Regions from separate parts of the Allobranchiibius sp. GilTou38 genome, predicted to be linked through region 3. Evidence: predicted binding sites of a transcription regulator. Region 3 holds the regulator's gene; each other region holds the start of a gene.

Region 1 (7,202 bases), on a different contig from region 3:
CCTGCCGCAACTACGCCGCACAGACAGGCCGGTGCGGTATCGCCGTTCGCTGGTCATCCACGGCCCGGCCGTGCTGCCGATGCGCGTGCGCTGACCCCGTGACCTCAGCGGATGCCGTGCGGGCGGAACTGGATGCTGATGCGCGGTCCGACCGGTGTGCTCGTCTTGGGCACGGCGTGCTCCCAGGTGCGCTGGCACGAGCCGCCCATCACCAGCAGGTCGCCGTGGCCGAGCACGTGCCGCACGGTCCGCCCGGCCCCGCCTCCCACCGGGCGCAGCACCAGTGCCCGCGGCGCGCCGATCGAGACGATCGCGACCATCGTGTCCTGGCTCGACGCGCGACCCTCGCGGTCGCCGTGCCAGGTGACCGAGTCGCGTCCGTCGCGGTAGAGGCACATGCCGGCCGTGGTGAACGGTTCGCCCAGCTCTTCGCGGTAGTGCACCGAGAGCATCGAACGCGCTTGCGCCAGCACCGGATCGGGCCACGGCTCGCTCTCGCCGTAGAACCTCAGCAGTCTCGGAGTGGCGACCTCCTTGTCCCACATCACCCGCCGCTCGCTGCGCCAGTCCACCCCGGCCGCGCCGCCCAGGGTCAGGCGGGCGAACAGCTCGTCGGCGCCGGTCAGCCATCCGGGCCGCACGTCGATCCAGGCACCGCGGGAGAGCGGCGTACGACGGACGCCGGTATCGAGGGTGCGCAGCCCGACGTCGTCGACCTGATCGAGCAGTGATCCTTGGAGCGTGAAGGTCATGATCACGACGATAGACGTATGTTCGAATCAGGGCCAGGGGTGTGCAGGATCACGCTTGGCGGCATCGTTTCCAGAGCAAGAACATAGATAGGCTATAGAGATGCCCGAGGCCGTTGAATTCACCCGTCCGAACACCCCGACCGACGCCCACCCCGGGCCACTTGCTGGCGTGCGTGTGATCGACCTGGCCACCGTCGTGATGGGCCCCTACGCCTGTCAGATCCTCGGTGACCTCGGGGCCGACGTGATCAAGGTGGAGTCACCGCACGGCGACTTGGCCCGCATCTCGGTGCCGAGTCGGCACCCTCAGATGGGGGCATTGGCACTCAACGTGAACCGCAACAAGCGCAGCGTGGTGCTCGACCTCAAGACCGACGAGGGCAAGGCCGACCTGCACGGGCTGCTGGAGGACACCGACGTCCTCGTCACCAACATGCGTCCCGGCGCGCTGACCCGCCTGGGCTTCGACTACGCCTCGCTCGAAGAGCGCTATCCCGCGCTGATCTACTGCAGCGCCCAGGGTTTCCGCTCGGACTCCCCGCTGGCCGACCGTGCGGCGTACGACGAGATCGTCCAGGCCGCGAGCGGTCTCACCGACCTGATGCTGCGCGCGACCGGCACCGCCAACTACGTGCCGACGATCCTGGCCGACAAGGTGTGCGCCCTCACCATCGTCTACTCGGTGCTGGCGGCGGTCATCAGCCAGCAGGCGACCGGCCTCGGTCAGCACATCGAGATCCCGATGACGGACACGATGCTCGCGTTCAACCTGGTCGAGCACCTGGGCGGCCACACCTTCGAGCCGCCGGTCGGGCCGACCGGTTTCTACCGCTCGCTCGGCACGGGTCACGCGGCCGTCGAGACCAAGGACGGCTGGGCGTGCATCCTGCCCTACAGCGAGACGAACGTGCGTGACTTCTTCGTCGCGTCGGGGCACGGCGACCTCAACGAGGACCCGCGCTTCGTCTCGTGGGCGAAGGTGCGCGAGGACATGTCCGTCCTCTACACGGAGCTGGAGCGCATCGCCCGCGAACGCACGACGGCCGAGTGGGAGACCCTGTGCGCCGAGCACAGCATCCCGATGGCGCCGGTCCTGCAGATCGAGGACGCCACGGAGTCGGAGTACGTACGCGACGGTCACCTGCTCGACGTCGCCGAGCACCCCACGGAGGGCGGCTACCGCTCCATCGGCATCCCGATCCGCTTCAGCCGCACCCCGGCTGCCGTGACACGACCGACGCCCACCCTCGGGCAGCACAACGAGGAGATCCTCGGTGACCGGGCACGACGCACCGAGGCAGAAGACGCATGAGCGACCACAAGCACGAGCGGTCGGTCGTGCGCACCGGCCTGCCGGTGCTCGTCTAGCGCATCGTCGGCATCGTTCAACCTGGTCGCGGCGGTGTGTGGACAACCCTCGACACGACCGCCAAAGAGCGGGGGGACTCAGATGGCAATAGTTCAATCCTCAATATCGGCAGTAACATTCACCGTCGTTACCCTTGTCACGTGTATCGAACAGGCGTATGATTCAGGATAGATGGCAAGGGGTGCCGTCACCGGCGCAGGAGGGGCTATGGCGCAGTCGACGACCGACATCCATGGGCCTGCTGCGCCTGGCACGGGCGCCCGGTTGATGGCGCTGCTGGGGGAGTTCACCACCGCGTTGGAGGAGTGGCCTGGCGCGCTGTGGCAGCTGGACGAGGCCGCTCTGGGTGAGGTGGTCGGGTCGATGCTGCGGATGGGCAGCCGGATGGAGAACGTCGCGGCGTTGGCGACCGCGGATGCGCTGGGCCGTGGGACGGTCGCGAGCTCCACCGCGACCGGTGCACCTGCGTGGGTGGCCCGGCAGGCGGCGGGTGTGGAACCGACCGTGGCCCGTAGGGTCGGGCGGGTAGGGATGGACTGCGCCGATCCCCGCAACCAGGTCGTTGCTGACGCGTTGGCAACCGGGGCGGCGAGTGTGCCGGTCGCCGACGTGGCACTGCGGGAGGTGCCCCGGATCCTGCCTCAGTTGCCGACCGCGGACCGTGATGACCTGCTCGGCCGCTACCTGTCGTTGTCCGACCACGGGTCTCGCACGTTGCGGCAGCTCAGCAACCGGATCCTGGGTGAATACGCCCCTGAACGGCTCGTGCGGGACGAGGAACGTCAGCAGGACTGTGAATCGGTGTTCTGGGCCGACCTGCCTTCCGGGCTGACCCGGTTCGTCGCCGAACTGTCCGGCGCACACGCCGCGGTGGTCAAACACGCCCTGCGCGCCTTGTCCGCGCCCGCGCCCGTCGAAACCGAGGACGGCACCGGTGCACCCGAGCGTGACACCCGGACCCCGGCCAAACGACGCGCGGACGCCCTGGTGCGCCTGGTCGACACCGCAGCCGGTGTGTTGGACGGCACCGCCCCGCGGCCGGTCGGAGAGTTCGGCGCCACCGCCAAGATCCTCGTCACGATGGACTACGCGACGTTGTACCAAGGGCTCCGGGACGCGGGCCGGCTCAGCCAGCACACTTCAGAAGACAGCGGATCCGCACCGACCTACCTTCCCGGCATCGGACGCACCACCGACGGCGAGCACCTCGACGCAGGCACCCTGCGCAGGCTCGCGTGCGACGCCGACCTCATCCCCGCAGTCCTCGGCACCGACTCCGAACCATTGGACATCGGCCGCGCGAAACGCCTCTTCACCGGCGGCCTGCGGACCGCGATCATCCACCGCGACCAGCACTGCACCTTCCCCGGCTGCGACCGGCCACCCGACTGGTGCGACGCGAACCTCACCCCACGAAGTTCTCCGCTGCGCTCCGATACTTCGCGGGGACCCCGAGACCATCATGTGCGGCCCTGGTGGGCCGGCGGCGAAACGAACCTCGGCAACGCAGCCCTGCTGTGCGCCCGCCACCACACCATCGTGCACCGCGATCTGCTCACCGCCACCGTCGCCGCATCCGGTGTCACCTGGGATCTCACGCCAGGCCTGATGCCCACCCGACCCGGCCAGCAGCCTGTGGCATGACGTGCGGCAGCGCTCAGCTCATCCGGCGCGGGCCTCCAGCACCGCACCCGCCGCGTGGTAGCCGCCGAGCCCGCTGACCCCGCCACCGCGGCGCGATCCGGCACCCGCGAGCAGCACCCCGTCGTACGCCGACCGCACGCCCCACCGTGCTGACGCGTCGTCGAGCGGCTCGTCGTCCTCGGCGAACGGCCAGGACAGCGGCCCGTGGAAGATGTTGCCGCCGGGCATCGCCAGGGCGTCCTGCAGGTCGCGGGTCGTCTTCGTCTCGATGCAGGGCCGCCCGTCGGGTGTCGTGAGCACGACGTCCTCGATCGGTTCGGCGAGCACGCTGGACAGCGAGTCGAGCACCGCCCGCTCGTACGTCGTGCGTGCGGCGTCGAGGTCGGCCCCGTCGAGCAACCGGTCGGGCGTCTGCAGAGCGAAGACGGTCAGGGTGTGTGCTCCCGACTGCTGCAGACCGGGCGACAGGATGCTCGGATCGGTGATCGAGTGGCAGTAGATCTCGGCGGGCACCGGTTGCGGGAGGGCGCCCGAGAGCGCAGTGCGGTAGGCGGATTCGAGCTGCGTGTAGGTCTCGTTGATGTGGAACGTGCCGCCGAATGCGGCGGCGGACGGCACCGCGGCGTCGCGTAACCGCGGCAGCCGCGAGAGCAGCAGGTTGACCTTCACCTGGGCACCCTCGGCCCGCTGGGCCGGCTCAGCGCCCATCAGCTGGTCCAGCACGGCCGGAGCGGCCGCCCACAGCACGTGGCGGGCCACGACCCTCGACTCGTCCCCGGCGGCGCTGCGCCAGGCGACGGTGCCGTCGCCCACCGACAGCACCTCGGCATCGGTGCGCAGCTCCGCGCCACCACGCCGCGCGGCCCCCTCGAGCGCCCCGCTCACCGCGCCCATGCCGCCGACGGGCACGTCCCAGTCGCCGGTGCCCCCGCCGATCACGTGGTAGAGGAAGCAGATGTTCTGCTGCAGGTCCTCGTCGTGGGCCGACGCGTAGGTCGAGATGAGCCCGTCGGTGAGCACCACCCCACGGACCAGGTCGTCGGTCACCGACGACTCGATGACCTCACCAAGCGGTCGCTCCAGGAAGTCCCGCGTGATCGAGGGATCGCCGACCAGCGCGGCCACGTCGCTGCGGCGGGGGAGCGGCCCGGTGACCGTGGGCCAGAGGGCCTGCGCCAGATGTGAGGTACGCGCGTACATGCGGTCCCAGCCCTCGACATCGTCGCCGGCTCCGAGCGCCTCGAACGATGCGCGCGTCGCCAGGGGGTCGCCATGGTCGATCAGCAGGCCGCGGTCGGTGCCCGGCTGTGGTGTGTAGGAGGAGTAACGGCGTCGGAGCAGGGTGATCCGCAGGTCGAGGTCGTCGATGATCTGCCTCGGAAGCAGGCTGACGAGGTAGGAGTAGCGGCTGAGCCGGGCGCCCATGCCCGGGAACGCCTCTGCCGACACCGAGGCCCCGCCCAGATGCTCAGATCGTTCGAGCAACACCACCGACAGGCCCGCCCGGGAGAGGTAGGCGGCGGCGGTGAGGCCGTTGTGGCCCCCACCGACGATCACGACGTCGTAGGTCTGCTGCGGCATCCGCTCAGGGTAGGCGCGTGTCCACCGTGGCTCCGCGCGGTCATCAGCGACAATGGGGTCACCATGCCCACCTACAAGGACGTCGCGATCGTCGTGCGCACCCACAAGTTGGGTGAGACGGACCGGATCGTGACGATGCTGACCCGCGGACGGGGCAAGGTGCGCGCGGTGGCCAAGGGGGTGCGGCGTACCAAGTCCCGTTTCGGCGCGCGCCTCGAGCCGGGCATGGTCGTGGAGTTGCAGTGCTACGAGGGGCGTTCGCTCGACACGGTCACCCAGGCCGAGATGATCGCGTCGTACGGCGACCACATCTCGCGTGACTACCCGGCCTTCACCGCTGCCACGGCGATGCTGGAGACGGCCGACCGATTGAGCGAGGAGCACGAGCCGGTGGTCCAGCAGTTCAACCTGCTCGCCGGCGGGCTGGCGGCGCTCGCCGGCCGGACCCATCCGACCGACCTGGTCCTGGACTCCTACCTGCTGCGTGCGGTCTCGATCGCCGGATGGGCGCCCACCTTCGTCAACTGCGCGGGCTGCGGCGCGATCGGACCGCACCGGGCGTTCAACCTGGCCGCCGGTGGAGCCGTATGTCGTTCGTGCCGTACGCCGGGATCGTCGGCCCCCGACCCACGCACCTTCGAGCTGCTCGCCGCCCTGTTGTCGGGCGACTGGGAACAGGCCGAACGCTCCGACGAGCGTGCCCGGCGCGAGGCCGACGGGCTGGTCGCGGCCTACCTGCAGTGGCACCTGGAGCGCGGGGTGCGCTCCCTGCGGCTGGTCGACCACCCCGTCTACGTCGAGCCGTTGCCGCCTGCAGTGGGGGTCGCGCTGTCGTGACGCCGCCCATTTCGCCGCCCGCGCACGCGACCGGCGCACGACCGCCTGTGATCCCCAAGGGGCTTGTCCCGCAACACATCGCGATGGTGATGGACGGCAACGGCCGGTGGGCCAACGCACGCGGACTGCCTCGCACGAAGGGCCACGAGGCAGGCGAGGCGCAACTCATCGACGTCATCGCCGGCGCCATCGAGGCGGGCGTGCCCAACCTGTCGGCGTACATGTTCAGCACCGAGAACTGGCGCCGTTCGCCGGACGAGGTGCGCTTCCTGATGGGCTTCAACCGCGACGTGATCCGCCGCCGGGTCGACCTGCTGCACTCCTGGGGGGTGCGCTGCCGGTGGTCCGGACAGCGGCCGAGGCTGTGGCGCTCGGTCATCAAGGAGTTGCAGCGCGCCGAGGAGATGACCGCCGGCAACACCGTGATGACACTGCAGATGTGCGTCAACTACGGCGGCCGCGCCGAGATCGCCGCCGCCACCCGCCGGATCGCCGAACAGGTGCAGGCGGGGAGGTTGAAGGCGTCGAGCATCGACGAGCGCACCATCGCGCGCAATCTGGACTGGCCCGATATGCCGGACGTCGACCTCTTCGTGCGCTCCTCGGGCGAGCAGCGCACGAGCAACTTCCTGCTCTGGCAGTCGGCGTACGCCGAGCTGGTCTTCCTCGACACGCTCTGGCCGGACTTCGACCGGCTCGACCTGTGGCGCGCGATCCAGATCTTCGTGGACCGCGACCGTCGTTTCGGCGGCGCGGTCGACGCCGCACGGTGACCCGCCGGTGCCGCCCGGAGTGACGATACGTCCGGAGCGACCCGCGGACTTCGCCGCGATCCACGACGTGGTGCGCGCCGCGTTCGAGTCCGACCTGCAGCCCGATCTGGTGCGCGCGATCAGGAACGACGCCTGCTACCGGCCCGCGATGTCGTTCGTGGCGATCGAGGGATCGCAGGTGGTCGGGCACGTCATGCTCGACGGCTGCTGGGTGCGCAGCACCACAGGGCTGCGGCCCATCGTGAT
Region 2 (7,202 bases), on a different contig from region 3:
CCCGATCGAGCAGGTCACCGACGAAGCCTGGGACGCCGTCGTCGACGCCAACCTGCGGACGGCGTTCAACGTGGTCCGAGCGGTGACACCGGGGATGAAACGGCGGTCCTTCGGGCGCATCGTCACGATCTCGTCCGGTGCCGGGCGCAGCGTCAGCCTGACGGGCGTGCAGGCCTACACGTCCGCGAAGGCGGGGCTCATCGGCCTGACGCGGCAGCTCGCCTGGGAACTGGGTCCCCACGGCATCACGGCCAACTGCATCGCACCGGGCTTCGTACTTTCCAACCCCACGACCCAGAAGCAATGGGACAGCTACGGATCCGACGGGCAGACGGCGCTGCTCGAGCGCATCGCGACCCGCAGGACGGGGCGGGCAGAGGACATCGCCCGAGGCGTCCTCTTCTTCGCCGACCCCGACGCCGGATGGATCAGCGGGCAGACCCTGTCGATCGACGGCGGTCACTCGCTCTTCTGACCGACCCGGCCACCGAGCGGGCATTCGTGGACCGCGACCTCATCACCTGACCCGAGGAGAACGAATGGACCTGCTCATCAACGGATGCCGACTCAACGTCGAGGATCTGGGGCCGAGGGACGCACCACTCGTCATCGCCCACCACGGCGGGGGAGGGATCGGCTCCCTCGCCGAACCGCGGGACACCTTCGGTCCGCTGGCCGATGAGTACCGCGTCATTGTCTTCGACGCACGCGGCTGCGGCGTCAGCGAGGCCGTGGCGCCGTACTCCCACGCGCAGTGGGCAGCCGATGTCGACGCGCTGCGTCGGTGGGCCGGTGTCGAGAGGGTCACCGTCGCCGGCGGTTCGTACGGCGGCTTCATCGCTCTGGAGTACGCGCTGGCCTACCCCGAGCACGTCGAGGCCGTCGTGCTGCGCGACACGTCCGCGGACGGATCGAACCTGAAGCTCGCCTTCGAGAACGCTCGCAACCAGGACCGCATCGAGATCGACTGGGACAACTTCAACCGGTACTGGAGCGGCCGCATCCGCGACGACGCCGACCTCAAGCAGTGCTGGAGCGAGATGATCGGGCTCTACGACCACGACTACGACCCGGCCCGGTCGGCCGCGGCGGTCGAGAACGGTCACTACCGGCACGAGGCCCACAACTGGTGCTTCCAGCACAACTGGGGCAGCTACGACCTCAAGGACCGCCTCCCCACCATCGAGTTCCCGGTGCTCGTCACCGTCGGCCGCCACGACTGGGTCACCCCCGTGAGCTCCTCCGAGACCATCGCCGCGCTGGTGCCGCACTCGGAGCTCGTGGTCTTCGAGGAATCGGGTCACTCCCCGCAGACCGAGGAACGCGCGCGCTTCCAGGGTGTCATCCGCGACTTCATGCACCGCCATGTCCCTGCCCGGCCCGTCCCTTCGGTGTCGAGCGCGGGGTGAGGGGCGACCGCGAGGTGCTCGAGGCGTGGCATGGCCCGGGGCTCGAGCACGACGGCGTCCAGTCCGAGGCGAGCCATCCCGAGACACCGTCGGCTCGAGGCCGTCGCCACCGCCGGTGACTGGACCAGGCAGCTCTCCGCCGGGCGCCGTGAATGTCGGCGCGGACATCGTCATCCAACGTACCGAGGACGTGGTGCACCTGAGCTACGGCGTCCACGACCTCGTGGCGAGCACCGAGACTCCGGCGAAGGAGGTGCTGCCCTTCATGCCCGCCTGACCTCCCGGCACGCGGCGCGGCCGGACCCCCTCCATCGGGAGTCCGGCCGCTTCGTTGCATACCGGGCCGCACCACTGCGCATCACCGGGGACGACGGAGGTCGGCTCGAATCAGGTCGCTCGTCGACGAGCTGCGGTCAACTCCCGTCGAGGGGGCGCTTGACCGCGAGGACGGGGCAGTTCGCGTCCAGCAGCACCTGCTGCGAGGTGCTGCCCGCGATCAGCTTGCCCACGGGGGACCGGCGGCGGATGCCGATGACGATGAGATCCGCGGCGATGTCGGACGCGGCCTTGAGGATCTCGTCCGCGGGCGTCCGGGCCTGCGCGGGCTGACGCATCTCGTGGGTGAGGCCCAGCGAGGTGAGCTTCTGATCGACCGCGTCCCAGTCCGCCGCCTCGGAGAAGCTCGGGTCGGCGTCGCTTCCACGGGTGCCGCAGTTGAGGACGACGATTCGCCCCTCACCGAGCTTGGCCATCATGACGGCGTGGTCGATGGCCGCCAGGCCTTCTGGGCTGGGGATGTATCCGACAACGATGTTCACGTGCGCTCCTTGATAACGAGGTGGAAGGGGTGTGGCGGGCCGGGACCCGAGCGGTCGGTGCATAGCGGCCTACGGCATCGTCCTCCCGGGTGGTCAGGTCGCCTCGTCGCGGGTGGCCTGGGCGAAGCTGCGCGGAGTGAAATGCCCCTCGCGCAAGGCGTGTTCGATCTGTTCCAGGGAGCGGCCGGTGAGCTCCGGCATCCTCACGAAGACGAAGATCCATGCCGCGACGTTGAAGAGGGCGTAGAGCCACATCGTCTGCCCGACACCGACAGCGTCGATGATGGTGAGCACGGTGAGTGTGATGACCAGGTTGGTCGTCCAGAGCACCGCTGCCTGCAGGCTCGATCCCGCGCCGCGGACCGCGAGCGGGTAGATCTCCGACTCGGTCAGCCAGCCCATCAGCTGCAGGCCGCCGGCGTTGAAGAACATGAAGACGATCAGGCAGGTGATGATGAACGGGATGTCGTGACGTCCGCTGTGACCGGTCACGAAGAGCAGGCCGAGCACGAAGAGTGCAGCCGCGGTGCCCGGCACCATGATGAGGGTGAGCCGTCGTCGGCCGACACGGTCGATGATGTTGAGGCCGACCAGCATCATCACGAGGTAGGTGCTCGCCAGTCCGACGCTCACTCGTAGCGCGGTGCTGGTCGAGAATCCCGCATCCGTGAGGATGGTCGGCGCGTAGTAGATGATCATCTCGATGCCGCTCAGCTGCGTGAACATCGCGATACCGCAGCCCACGATGATGGCGGGCCGCACCCATGCCTGCCGCAGCCCGGACCATCCGCGCTGACTGGCCTTGACGTCGAGCTCCTCGGTCACGTTCTGGGTGATCTCGCCGATCTCCCCGTCCAGTGATGCACCTCCAGGACGCATGAGCGACAACGATTTTCGGGCGTCGTCCGCTCGGTCCTGCGCCACCAGCCAACGGGGACTCTCCGGCAGGCGCAGCACGGTGAGCAGCAGGATCGTCGCCGGCACGACGGCGAGTCCGATGGAGACGCGCCAGCTGAGGCTCTGTGTCGCGCCGACGATGGTCGAGACGAGGATGCCGGTGCCGATGCCGACCTGGAAGGTCAGCACCAGCTGGCCGCGGCGCGCGGGCGGGGCGAGTTCGGCGACGTACATCGGCACGGTCTGGGTGGCGCCGCCGACGGCGAAGCCGAGGATGACGCGCGAGACGCACAGCAGCGGCGCACTCGGGGACAGGGCGCACGCGAGAGCGCCGACGATGAAGATGCACGCCAGCATGAGGATGGTGCCGCGTCGGCCGCGCTGCTCCGAGAGTCGACTGCAGGCGAGTGCGCCGAGGACCGCTCCGAAGAGGATGCTGCCGGCGATCACCTGCTCGGAGCTGTGGCCGGTGTTGAAGTCCCTGCGGATCTGCAGCAGCGCGGCGGAGATGATGCCGGTGTCGTAGCCGTAGAGGAACGAGGAGATCGCCGATGCGATGGCCGCGAGCCACAGCGCCGGCGTGAAATGCCTACGCGCCTCTTCGCCGGTCGCGGTGTTTTGCTCGCTCACGGTCACGGTGCGTCCTCTGTTCGTTTCGGGCGTCTCGCCAGGCTAGACCTGTGGATCGCCCGAGGTGTGCATCCGCAGCCGCGTCCGCGGCGCGGTCACCGCGCGACGTACACCGTGTTGGCCGAGTGGCCACCGGTGAGGAAGTTCGCGAAGGTGACGACGTGCGCCTCCGAGGAGTCGAAGACCCCGTCCAGCAACGCGATGAAGTCATCGTCTGGCGGGTCGTCGGACCAGAGGGCGAAGACACCGTCCGGTTTCAGATGACCCTTGAGCCGGCGCAACCCGTCGAGGCTGTAGAAGGCCGCGTGGTCGGGGTGCAACACGTGGCGCGGCGTGTGGTCGATGTCGAGCAGTACGGCGTCGAAGCGGCGGCCGGCGGCGTCCGGGTCGAAGCCGTCCTCGGAGGCGGCCATGGCGAAGAAGTCCGCCAACACCAGCCGGGTCCGCGGGTCGTCCACGAGGTCGTCGGCTCCCGGCAGCAGCTTTCGTTCGTGCCAGTCGATGACCTCGGCCAACGCGTCGACGACGATCATCGAGCGCACTCGGGGATCCTCCAACGCGGCCCGTGCGGTGCAACCGAGGCCGAGGCCGCCGACGACGACGTCCAGGTCGGTGCCCCGGGTCTGCGCGAGGCCGAGCCGGGCGAGCTCGATCTCCGCGACGGTGAACAGGCTCGACATGAGGAACTCCTCGTCGAGCTTCACCTCGTAGACGTCGACGTCGAGCGTGGGCTCCCGGCGGCGACGCAGGCTGATGGTGCCGCGCGGAGTCTCGCTGTAGGCGAGCTCCTGCAACCGTGCGCTCATCCGGGTCAACTCCCTCACCGCCGTCACCTGCCGCGGCGGACCTGCCACGCCGCCAACGTACCCCCCGGCCGGGGGCGTGCCGCAGGGCGCAATCGGTGGAGCGCTGCGGCGCCGGCCAGGGTTGAGTCGATGTGAGTTGCCGGTGCAGGGCATCACGCACCGGCGGAGCGCCGAAGCCGCCGAGGTTGTGGGGGAAGGGCACTTTCGAGGTTGCCGAAGGACCCATCGAAGCGGCTCCTCAAGGGAGGAAACGCGGAGTGGACAACCTCCAGGATGCTGACATATCGATGACGGATGTGGATAACTTGACTTCGAATGATGAGCTTTCGCAGTCATATTCGCGGCTCCAACCCTTGTGTGCTAAATCGAACAGGCGTATGATTCAGGGTAGATGGCAAGGGGTGCTATCACCGGCGCAGGAGGGGTCATGGCGCAGCCGACGACCGACGTACATGGTCCCCCAGCGCCTGGCACGGGCGCCCGGTTGATGGCGCTGCTGGGGGAGTTCACCACCGCTTTGGAGGAGTGGCCTGGCGCGCTGTGGCAGCTGGACGAGGCCGCTCTGGGTGAGGTGGTCGGGTCGATGCTGCGGATGGGCAGCCGGATGGAGAACGTCGCTGCGTTGGCGACCGCGGATGCGCTGGGCCGTGGGACGGTCGCGAGCTCCACCGCGACAGGGGCACCGGCGTGGGTGGACAGGCAGGCGGCGGGTGTGGAACCGGCCGTGGCCCGTAGGGTCGGGAGGGTGGGGGTGGACTGCGTGGATCCCCGCAACCACGTCGTAGTTGACGCGTTGGCGACGGGGGCGGCGAGTGTGTCGGTCGCCGACGTGGCACTGCGGGAAGTGCCCCGGATCCTGCCCCAGTTGCCGACCGCCGACCGTGATGACCTGCTCGGCCGCTACCTGAGCCTGTCGGATCACGGGTGTCGGACGCTGCGGCAGCTCAGCAACCGGATCCTGGGTGAGTACGCCCCCGAACGGCTGGTACGGGACGAGGAACGTCAGCAGGACTGCGAGTCGGTCTTCTGGGCCGACCTGCCTTCCGGGCTGACCCGGTTCGTGGCCGAACTGTCCGGCGGGCACGCCGCGGTCGTGAAGCACGCGCTGCGGGCTTTGTCCGCGCCCACGCCACAGCCGTGCTCGACCAGCACCACCGACGATCCCGCGCCGCAGCACAGCACCGGTGCGCCCGAGCGTGACACCCGGACCCCGGCCAAACGGCGCGCGGACGCGCTGGTGCGCTTGGTCGACACCGCCGCCGGTGTGGTGGACGGCACCAGCCCGCGGCCGGTCGGGGAGTTCGGCGGCACCGCGAAGATCCTGGTCACCCTGGATTACGCAACGTTGTACGAGGGGCTTCGCGAAGCGGGCCGACTCAGCGAACACAGTTCAGACGACGGCGGATTCGCACCGACGTACCTGCCGGGTATCGGGCGTACCACCGACGGTGACTATCTCGACGCGGGCACTCTGCGACGGATGGCGTGCGATGCGGATCTGATCCCGGCTGTTTTGGGCACCGAGTCGGAACCGTTGGACGTCGGGCGAGCGAAACGCCTGTTTACCGGCGGCCTGCGGACCGCGATCATCCACCGCGATAGGCACTGCACCTTCCCCGGCTGCGAAAGACCACCGGACTGGTGCGATGCCCACCATGTGAGGCCCTGGTGGGCCGGCGGACAGACAACCCTGACCAACGCAGCGCTGCTGTGCGCCCGGCACCACACCATCGTTCACCGCGATCTGCTCACCGCCACCGTCACCGAGACCGGCGTCACCTGGAACCTCACCCCCGGACTGATGCCCACCCGGCCCGGCGGATGTGTCGGCACCGAACGAAGCACGGACCCACCGGTGCCGCCCGGAAGCTGACCTCAACCCTCGGCGGCGATACTTCGGCTGTGACTGCTGTCGATGCCTCCGCGCGGGCGGTGCTCGTACGTCGAGGCTTCTGGCTGGAGTAGGTGACGCTGGCCTGGAACGTCGTCGGCATCGTGGTGCTCGCGGTTGCAGCGGTCACCGCTGGGTCGGTGGCTCTGGCGGGTTTCGGACTGGACTCGGTCATCGAGATCGGCGCATCGACCGTCGTGATCTGGGAGTTGGCCGGCAGCGGTGACATGCGTCGGCGTTTTGCGCTGCGCCTCATCGGCGGTGCGTTCGGCGCGCTGGCGCTCTACCTCCTGGTGCAGTCCACCTGGGTGCTGGCCATCGGATATCACCCGCGTCACTCACCGCTGGGCATCGTGTGGACGGCCGTGACCGCGGCGGTCATGTTCGTCCTCGCAGCGGGGAAGGCCCGCACCGGCGCTGCTCTGGACAACCCTGTGTTGGCAACCGAGGGTCGCGTCACTTTCATCGACGGCCTGCTTGCGGCCGCCGTACTTCTCGGGTTGCTGCTCAATCTCCTGGCGGGGTGGTGGTGGGCGGATCCGGTGGCCGGATACGTCCTGGTCTACTACGCACTCAAAGAAGTCCGCGAGATCTTCGGCAGCGACTAAGAGGCGGCCGGATCTGGTAGACGCACCATCGGCGACGGGTCCAGCACGGGCTCGGACCTTGGCAGCGTGGGCGATGGGAAATCATCGCCCACGCTGTCCCGGGTGACAGTAAGCAAGATCACCGCATGTCGCAGATGCCCTGC
Region 3 (7,202 bases):
CGTCCTCGGCGTGCTGTGCCTCCTCGTCGGGCCCGGGCACCGCTCCTCGGGGTGGCGGGCGGGCATCGCCCTGGGCTGGCTCTGCACCGCGCTGCTGCTCGGCGCATTGGCAGCCCACCAGAGCGCCCGCACCGCGGGCCCTGTCGAGACGCTGGCAGCTCAGCGGGCGATCGTGCGGGTGACCGCCGTCGTCGAATCCGACCCACGTCTCGTCGTGACGAATCCGGCGCGACCGACGGTCATCTACCGCGCCTCGGTGCATGCGGTCGTCGGGCGGGGCGCCCGCAGCACCCCCGATACCCCCGTGCTGGTCTTCGCCAGGCCCACGTGGCGGGCACCGGCCTGGCACGACCGCATCGAGTTCATGGGGCGGCTGCAACCGGCGGATGCCGGTGACGACGTCGCGGCCCTACTCGACGCCCGATCGCCCCCGCGCGTGGTCGGCAGGCCCGGTCCGCTGACCCGGTGGGTGGAGTCGTTGCGGTCCGACACCCGCGCCGCGACCGCATCGCTGCCCGCCGATCCGCGCGGCCTGGTCCCGGCCCTGGTCACGGGCGATACCGCGCGGATGTCCACGCGGTTGAACGACGACATGCGCGCCACCGGGCTCACCCACCTGTCCGCGGTGTCGGGATCCAACGTCACGTTCGTCCTCGTCGGCGCGGGCTGGCTGGCGGGCTGGTGCCGGGTCCCGCGCCGGTGGCGTACGCCGCTCGCGTTGCTCGTCCTCGGCTGGTTCGTGCTGCTGTGCCGACCCGAGCCGAGCGTGCTACGGGCCGCGGTGATGGGTGTCGTCGGTCTGCTCGGGGTGTCGATGTCACGCCGCCGGGTCGGTTCGTCCGCGTTGGCGGCGGCGATCGTCGTACTCCTGGCCTGGGATCCGTGGCTGGCCCGCTCGTACGGGTTCGCCCTCTCTGCCCTGGCCACCCTGGGTCTGCTGGTCTTCGCCCGGCCGTGGAGTGACGCGATGGCGGCGCGACTGCCCCTCAGGTTGCGACCGGTCGCCGACGCGATCGCGATCCCGCTGGCGGCGCAAGCGGCGTGCGCCCCCGTGATCGTGCTGCTGCAGTCGTCGGTGAGTCTGGTCGGGGTGCCCGCCAATCTGCTCGCTGCGGTCTTCGTCGAGCCGGCCACCCTGGCCGGCGTCGTCACCGTGCTGGCGAGCCCGCTCGGTCCGGCAGTCGCCGCAGTCCCGGCCTGGTGCGCGGCCGTCCCGGCCTGGGGTATCGCCTGGGTGGCCCACGTCGGCGCCCGGGTGCCGGGCGGCGTCCTGCCGTGGCCGAGCGGGCTGGGCGGTGCGCTCCTGCTCGGCGCGCTCACCGTGCTCGCGATCTGGGGCGGCGTCGGGTTATGGCGGCGTGCTCGTACCCATCCGGCGCTGGCCGCCGGCTGCGCGCTGGCGTTGACGGCCGCGGCGTGGCCGCTGCCGCATCTCGGCTGGCCGCCGCAGGGGTGGGTGTGGATCTCCTGCGACGTCGGGCAGGGCGACGGCGGGGTGCTCGCCACGACACCGGGGCACGGCGTCGTCGTCGACACCGGGCCCGACCCGCAGCACATCGACGTCTGCCTGCAGCGCGCCGGCGTCACCCGTATCGACGCGATCGTGCTCACTCACTTCCACCTCGACCACGTCGGCGGTCTGACCGGTGCTCTGCGGGGGCGATCCGTCGGGGAGATCTTCGTGACGCCGGTGGTCGCGACGAGCGCGCCCGGTACCCGGGAGGCGGCCAGCAACGCCCCGCTGGTGCACCGGCTCGCCGCCGCGAGACACATTCCGGTGCGCACCCTGGTCACGGGAGACACCGTGAACTGGCCCGGGGTGTACGCCGTCGTGCTGTGGCCGAGCCGCGAGATCGACGCCGGCTCGATCCAGAACAACGCGAGCATCACCCTCGACGTGCGTACCCACGGCCTGCGGATCCTTTTGACCGGTGACATCGAGCGTGAGGCGGGCGCTGCCGTGTACGGCGAGCTGAGTCATCAGCCGACGGGGCCGCCCTTCGACGTGCTCAAGGTGGCCCACCACGGCTCGGCCAACCAGTCCGCAGACCTGGTGCGCTTCGTGCACGCACCGATCTCGATCATCAGCGTCGGTGCTCACAACGACTACGGACTGCCGACGCCCTCGACGCTGTCGTTGTTGAAGAGCCTGCCCGGAGCGACCTACCGCACCGACCGCGGAGGGGACGTGGTCGTGGCTGTGCGCGACGGGCGGGTCACCGTCGACAGGCCCTGACGGGCGGGTGGGGGAGTCTCAGGCGACCGGTGCCGCCGACCGCACCGAGGTGGACGCCGCGCACAGCGCCTCCAGGGTCGCGGCGACGGCGGGCACGCGCGTGAGGTCGGGGGTGGTGACGGCGTAGACGGTCCGGCGGGGGGTCGGCTTGATCGGCAGGATCGTCACGCCGTCGTTGTGCGCCGAGTGCAGGATCAGGTCGGGCACGAGGGCGACCCCCAGGCCCGCGGCGACGAAACCGAGCACCGCCACGTAGTCCTCGGTCTCGAACGAGACCGACGGGCTGAATCCGGCGCGCTCGGCCAGGGAGAGCAGGTGTCCGCGGCATCGCGGGCATCCCGCGATCCACTGCTCGTCGACCATGTCGGTCATCCGCACCGACGCGGCGCCGGCGAGCCGGTGATCCGACGGCACCACCAGGCGCACCTCGTCGTCGAGTAGCTTGCGGGACTGGAACGCCTCGATGTCGTCCTCGCCGCGGGCCAGCGGCGCACCGTCGTAGGCGAACGCGACGGCGATGTCGCACTCGCCGGCCCGCAGTGCGGCCAGCGACTCGGGGGGCTCGGCCTCAGTGAAGGTCACCTCGACGTCGGGGTAGGCCTTTCGCACCATCGCGAGCGCGTGCGGGACGAGTGTCGAGGAGGAGGAGGGGAAGGCCATCAGACGGACGCGGCCGGCGCGCAACCCGGCGATCGCGGCGACCTCTGATTCGGCGGCCTCGAGGGCGCTGAGCACGGGGCCCGCGTGACGGGCCAGCACCGCGCCGGCTTCGGTCAGCCGCACGCTGCGGCCCAGGCGCTCCACCAGGACGGTGCCGATCCGGTCCTCCAGACGGCGCACCATCTGGGAGATGGCCGGCTGGGAGTAGCCCAAAGAGGTGGCCGCAGCGGTGAAGCTGCCCTCGTCGGCGATGGCCCGGATGACCCGTAGGCCCGCAGCGTCGATCATGCGCCGATCATATAATGGAAGGTTATCCATCGGAACCCATCTTCGTGCTTTCGTTCTGCACCAGCCCTGCGTCGCAGTGGCCACCCGCGCACCCACGGGGCCACGGGGCCGGTGCGACACTGATGACGTGCTCGAGTCCGCGGTCTCCCCGGTGCCCGAGGGAGTGCGCCCGGATCAGTGGGACGGACTGGCGAGCTACCTGGCGGATGGCGGGCTGGTCGCCCTGACCGGAGCCGGCCTGTCCACCGAATCGGGTCTGCCGAGTTACCGTGACGCCCGCGGCGTACGTCGGGTGCAGCCGATGACAGTGTCCGAGCTACGCGCCAGTCATGAAGCGCGGCAGCGGTATTGGGCACGTTCCTACGTCGGGTGGCCACGCTTTGCGGCTGCCCGACCGAATGACGGCCACCGCGCGGTCGCCAGGCTGCTCGCCGCCGGCACCCTGACGAGCGTCATCACCCAGAACGTCGATGGGCTACATCAGGCGGCCGGCGCGAGCGAGGTGCTCGAGCTGCACGGCAACCTGGAGCGGGTGGTCTGCATGGCCTGCTCGAGCACGCATCGCCGCGATGACATGGACGACTGGTTGCGCGACGCCAACCCCGGATTCGACCGCGCGATCGGAGGCGCGGTCCGGCCCGACGGCGACGTCGCGCTGCCCGAGGCGATCGTGCGCGCGTTCGTCACGGCCGACTGTCCGGTGTGCGGTTCGGACCTGCTGAAACCGGACGTCGTGATGTTCGGCGAATCAGTGCCGAAACCGTTGGTGGAGCAGTGCTTCGGCCTCGTCGAGGAGGCGTCGGCGCTGCTGGTCCTGGGGTCGTCGCTCGCGGTGATGTCCGGTTACCGGTTCGTGCGCCGCGCCGCCCGCATCGGCGTGCCCGTGATCGTGATCAACGACGGATGGACCCGCGGGGACGGCGAGACCGACCTGAAGATCGAGGCGCCGCTGGGCAGCACCCTGACGGCGCTGGCGGACCGACTGGGAGCGCCGGCCGTGGGCGCACCGGGCGCCCAGCGCGCCTGAGGAGCGCCGGGCGCCCGGGGTCGCTCAGACCCTGCGCAGCACCGCCGTGACCTTGCCCAGCACCACGGCGTCGTCGCCGTCGATCGGGTCGTACGCCGTGTTGTGCGGCATCAGCCAGACCTTGCCCCCGGTGCGCTTGAAGGTCTTGACGGTCGCCTCGTTGTCGAGCATCGCCGCGACGATGTCGCCGTTGGTCGCGGTCGGTTGCTGACGCACCACGACCCAGTCGCCGTCGCAGATCGCGGCGTCGATCATCGAGTCTCCGACGACCTTCAGCAGGAAGAGGTCGCCCTCGCCGACGATCTGCTTGGGCAGCGGGAAGACGTCCTCGACGACCTCGTCGGCCAGGATCGGACCGCCCGCGGCGATCCGTCCGACGACCGGGACGTACGACGCACTGGGTCGCCGGTCGCCGATGCCGGTCTCGTCCTCGACGCTCAGGTCACCGTCCGGCGCGTTGGTGACGCTGGACCCGCCCCGGTAGCCGCGCTGGTCCTTGTCCTGGTCCGGTGAGATGACCTCGATGGCGCGCGGCCGGTTAGGGTCGCGGCGCAGGTAGCCCTTGCGCTCGAGCATCGACAGCTGGTGAGCGACGGAGCTGGGGCTGGTCAGGCCGACGGCCTCGCCGATCTCCCGCAGGCTCGGCGGGTAACCGCGCCGGTCCACGGAGTTGCGGATGACCTCCAGCACGCGCCGCTGTCGGGTGGTCAAACCGTCGTCGTCGCGCTCGGGCATCTGGTGCACCTTGGCCATGGTCTTCGTCCGTCCCTCTCCGAGTGGATCGTGCTGTCACCGCCCGCCCCAGGTGTCCGTGCGGCTGCGCCCCCGGGGCCGATGAGTCGCCGTATTCGGCGTCGTTCCGCGGATTCACAGCTGATGAGCAGGGGCTGTCGGTGGTCGGTGTTTCAGTTCTGCAGGTGAGCACGAGATTACGAGAGTCGGACACACTTTCCAAACATCTGTTCGGGGCGTGTCTGGATTTTCTCGAACGCGCGTGCTAGACATCAGACAGATGATCGATCGCACACACGTACGATCGACGAGTTATCGGAGGATCTCATGAGTGCCGTCACCGCTGTTCCCAGCTGGGTCACTCCCGCCACCCCTGCCCTGCCGGGTCGTCCCGGCGCATCGCGACGTACGGCGCCCGCGTCCATCCGTCGCGGCCACCTGCGCGCGGTCCCTGATCTGCCCGTGCTCGTGGATGCACCTGCGCCGACGATGCACATCACTCGTCGCGGTCGCCTGCTGATCACGCTGTGCGCTCTCCTCCTATGTCTCGTCGGGGGAGTGGCGGGAGCCCGTGCCGCAGTGGGCGGCGGGTCCGCGCAGCGCTACGACACCGTGGTCGTCCAGTCGGGCCAGACCCTGTCCTCGGTCGCCCACCACGCCTACCCCCAGCTGCCGATCGGCAATGCGGTGCAGCGGGTGCAGGCCGCCAATCGACTGAACACCCTGCAGGTGTTCGCCGGCGAGCAACTGCGCCTGCCTCGCTGAGTCCGGCCGCGCGCCTTCTGGCGCCCCGTAGCAGGGCCGACACCGCCTCCGTCTCGCCCTCGGCGGCCCTCTGACCAGCACGAACGACCCCGCGCAAACCGGGCAGTCTCTAAAGGTTGCATCACCCCCTCCACCGGAATACGATCCCTACATCTAGTAGTTACATCGATGTAAGTCGTCCACATGTAGTCCCCAGGTCGACCCGGGTTATCCCAAGGCACAGCGCGGATATCCCCCGGTTGTCCACGAGTTACCCACAGGTGGGCGGCTCGTTCGGCGGGGCTACGGCGTGGACGGCGAGAGATCGGTGTGAGCCGATCGTCGAGGGTGAGGGAGACCGCATGCACTGCCCGTTCTGCCGGCACGAGGACAGTCGCGTCGTCGACTCCCGCTCGAGCGAGGACGGCACCTGCATCAAACGGCGCCGCCAGTGCCCCAGCTGCGGCAAGCGCTTCTCCACCATGGAGACCACGAGCCTGACCGTCGTGAAGCGGTCCGGCGCCAGCGAGCCGTTCAGCCGCCAGAAGGTGCTCGTCGGGGTGCGCAAGGCGTGCCAGGGCCGCCCGGTCTCCGAGGACGACCTGGCGCTGCTGTCCCAGCAGGTGGAGGAGACCATCCGGATGCAGGGACTGGCCGAGATCGACGCCCACGACGTCGGTCTGGCGATCCTCGGCCCGTTGCGTGCCCTCGACGAGGTCGCCTACCTGCGATTCGCCTCCGTCTACCAGGCCTTCGACGACCTGGGCGACTTCGAGGCGGCGATCGCGCTGCTTCGCGCCGAGCGTCAGGTGCTCGGCCCCTCGTACGCCGCCGACGACCCCGTTGTCAGTGGTGGCGGGGAGGATCACTGATACCCGGTCATCCCATGCGCCGGGTGCTGCAGCAGTAACCCGTGCGCGTACCGCAAGGCCCCACAGCATCACCAGCACCACCCGCATCAGCAGCCCAGCTCACCACGTCACACGGAGGAACAGCATGACCGAGACCACCGGCGCCCGCGCCGACGCCGCCCGCGCAGACCGTGGGGTGCACATCGAGCGCATCTTCACCACGCCCGGCGTCCACCCGTACGACGAGGTGACCTGGGAGCAGCGCGACGTCGTGCAGCAGAACTGGAAGACCGGCGCGACGATCTTCGAGCAGCGCGGTGTCCTCTTCCCGGACTTCTGGTCTCTCAACGCCTCCACCATCGTGACGACCAAGTACTTCCGCGGGGCGCTCGGCACCGCGGTGCGTGAGACCAGCCTCAAGCAGCTGATCGACCGTGTCGTCCTGACCTACGTCAAGGGCGGGCGCGACAGCGGCTACTTCGCGAGCGACGAGGACGCGGAGATCTTCGAGCACGAACTGACCTGGGCGCTGCTGCACCAGGTGTTCAGCTTCAACTCCCCGGTGTGGTTCAACGTGGGCACCAAGAGCCCGCAGCAGGTCTCGGCGTGCTTCATCCTGTCGGTCGACGACTCGATGGACTCGATCCTCAACTGGTACAAGGAG

Evidence for each region. Region 3 encodes LexA, which represses DNA repair genes until DNA is damaged. Its sites were predicted from a motif close to TCGAACANNTGTTCGA; they were not measured.
Region 1: a site for LexA is predicted at 2,267-2,282, ahead of JOB34_RS15515 (HNH endonuclease signature motif containing protein). Genes of this name have one in related genera too.
Region 2: a site for LexA is predicted at 4,926-4,941, ahead of JOB34_RS07375 (HNH endonuclease signature motif containing protein). Genes of this name have one in related genera too.

What each region holds. Positions count from the first base shown of each region.
Region 1 is NZ_JAGEKN010000012.1:139,386-146,587, reverse strand. Features, by position in the region: gene JOB34_RS15530 (cytochrome P450) at 1-94, shown strand, start outside; gene JOB34_RS15525 (alpha-ketoglutarate-dependent dioxygenase AlkB) at 105-752, opposite strand; gene JOB34_RS15520 (CoA transferase) at 853-2,064, shown strand; gene JOB34_RS15515 (HNH endonuclease signature motif containing protein) at 2,329-3,765, shown strand; gene JOB34_RS15510 (NAD(P)/FAD-dependent oxidoreductase) at 3,784-5,346, opposite strand; gene recO (DNA repair protein RecO) at 5,410-6,183, shown strand; gene JOB34_RS15500 (isoprenyl transferase) at 6,180-6,956, shown strand; gene JOB34_RS15495 (N-acetyltransferase) at 6,976-7,202, shown strand, end outside.
Region 2 is NZ_JAGEKN010000006.1:479,948-487,149, reverse strand. Features, by position in the region: gene JOB34_RS07405 (SDR family NAD(P)-dependent oxidoreductase) at 1-475, shown strand, start outside; gene JOB34_RS07400 (alpha/beta hydrolase) at 540-1,409, shown strand; gene JOB34_RS07395 (hypothetical protein) at 1,525-1,686, shown strand; gene JOB34_RS07390 (universal stress protein) at 1,823-2,227, opposite strand; gene JOB34_RS07385 (sugar porter family MFS transporter) at 2,321-3,754, opposite strand; gene JOB34_RS07380 (spermidine synthase) at 3,850-4,608, opposite strand; gene JOB34_RS07375 (HNH endonuclease signature motif containing protein) at 4,988-6,433, shown strand; gene JOB34_RS07370 (cation transporter) at 6,526-7,059, shown strand; gene JOB34_RS07365 (serine hydrolase domain-containing protein) at 7,178-7,202, opposite strand, start outside.
Region 3 is NZ_JAGEKN010000001.1:14,550-21,751, forward strand. Features, by position in the region: gene JOB34_RS00050 (ComEC/Rec2 family competence protein) at 1-2,236, shown strand, start outside; gene JOB34_RS00055 (LysR family transcriptional regulator) at 2,255-3,184, opposite strand; gene JOB34_RS00060 (NAD-dependent protein deacetylase) at 3,312-4,211, shown strand; gene lexA (transcriptional repressor LexA) at 4,236-4,964, opposite strand; gene JOB34_RS00070 (hypothetical protein) at 5,271-5,708, shown strand; gene nrdR (transcriptional regulator NrdR) at 6,050-6,559, shown strand; gene JOB34_RS00080 (vitamin B12-dependent ribonucleotide reductase) at 6,684-7,202, shown strand, end outside.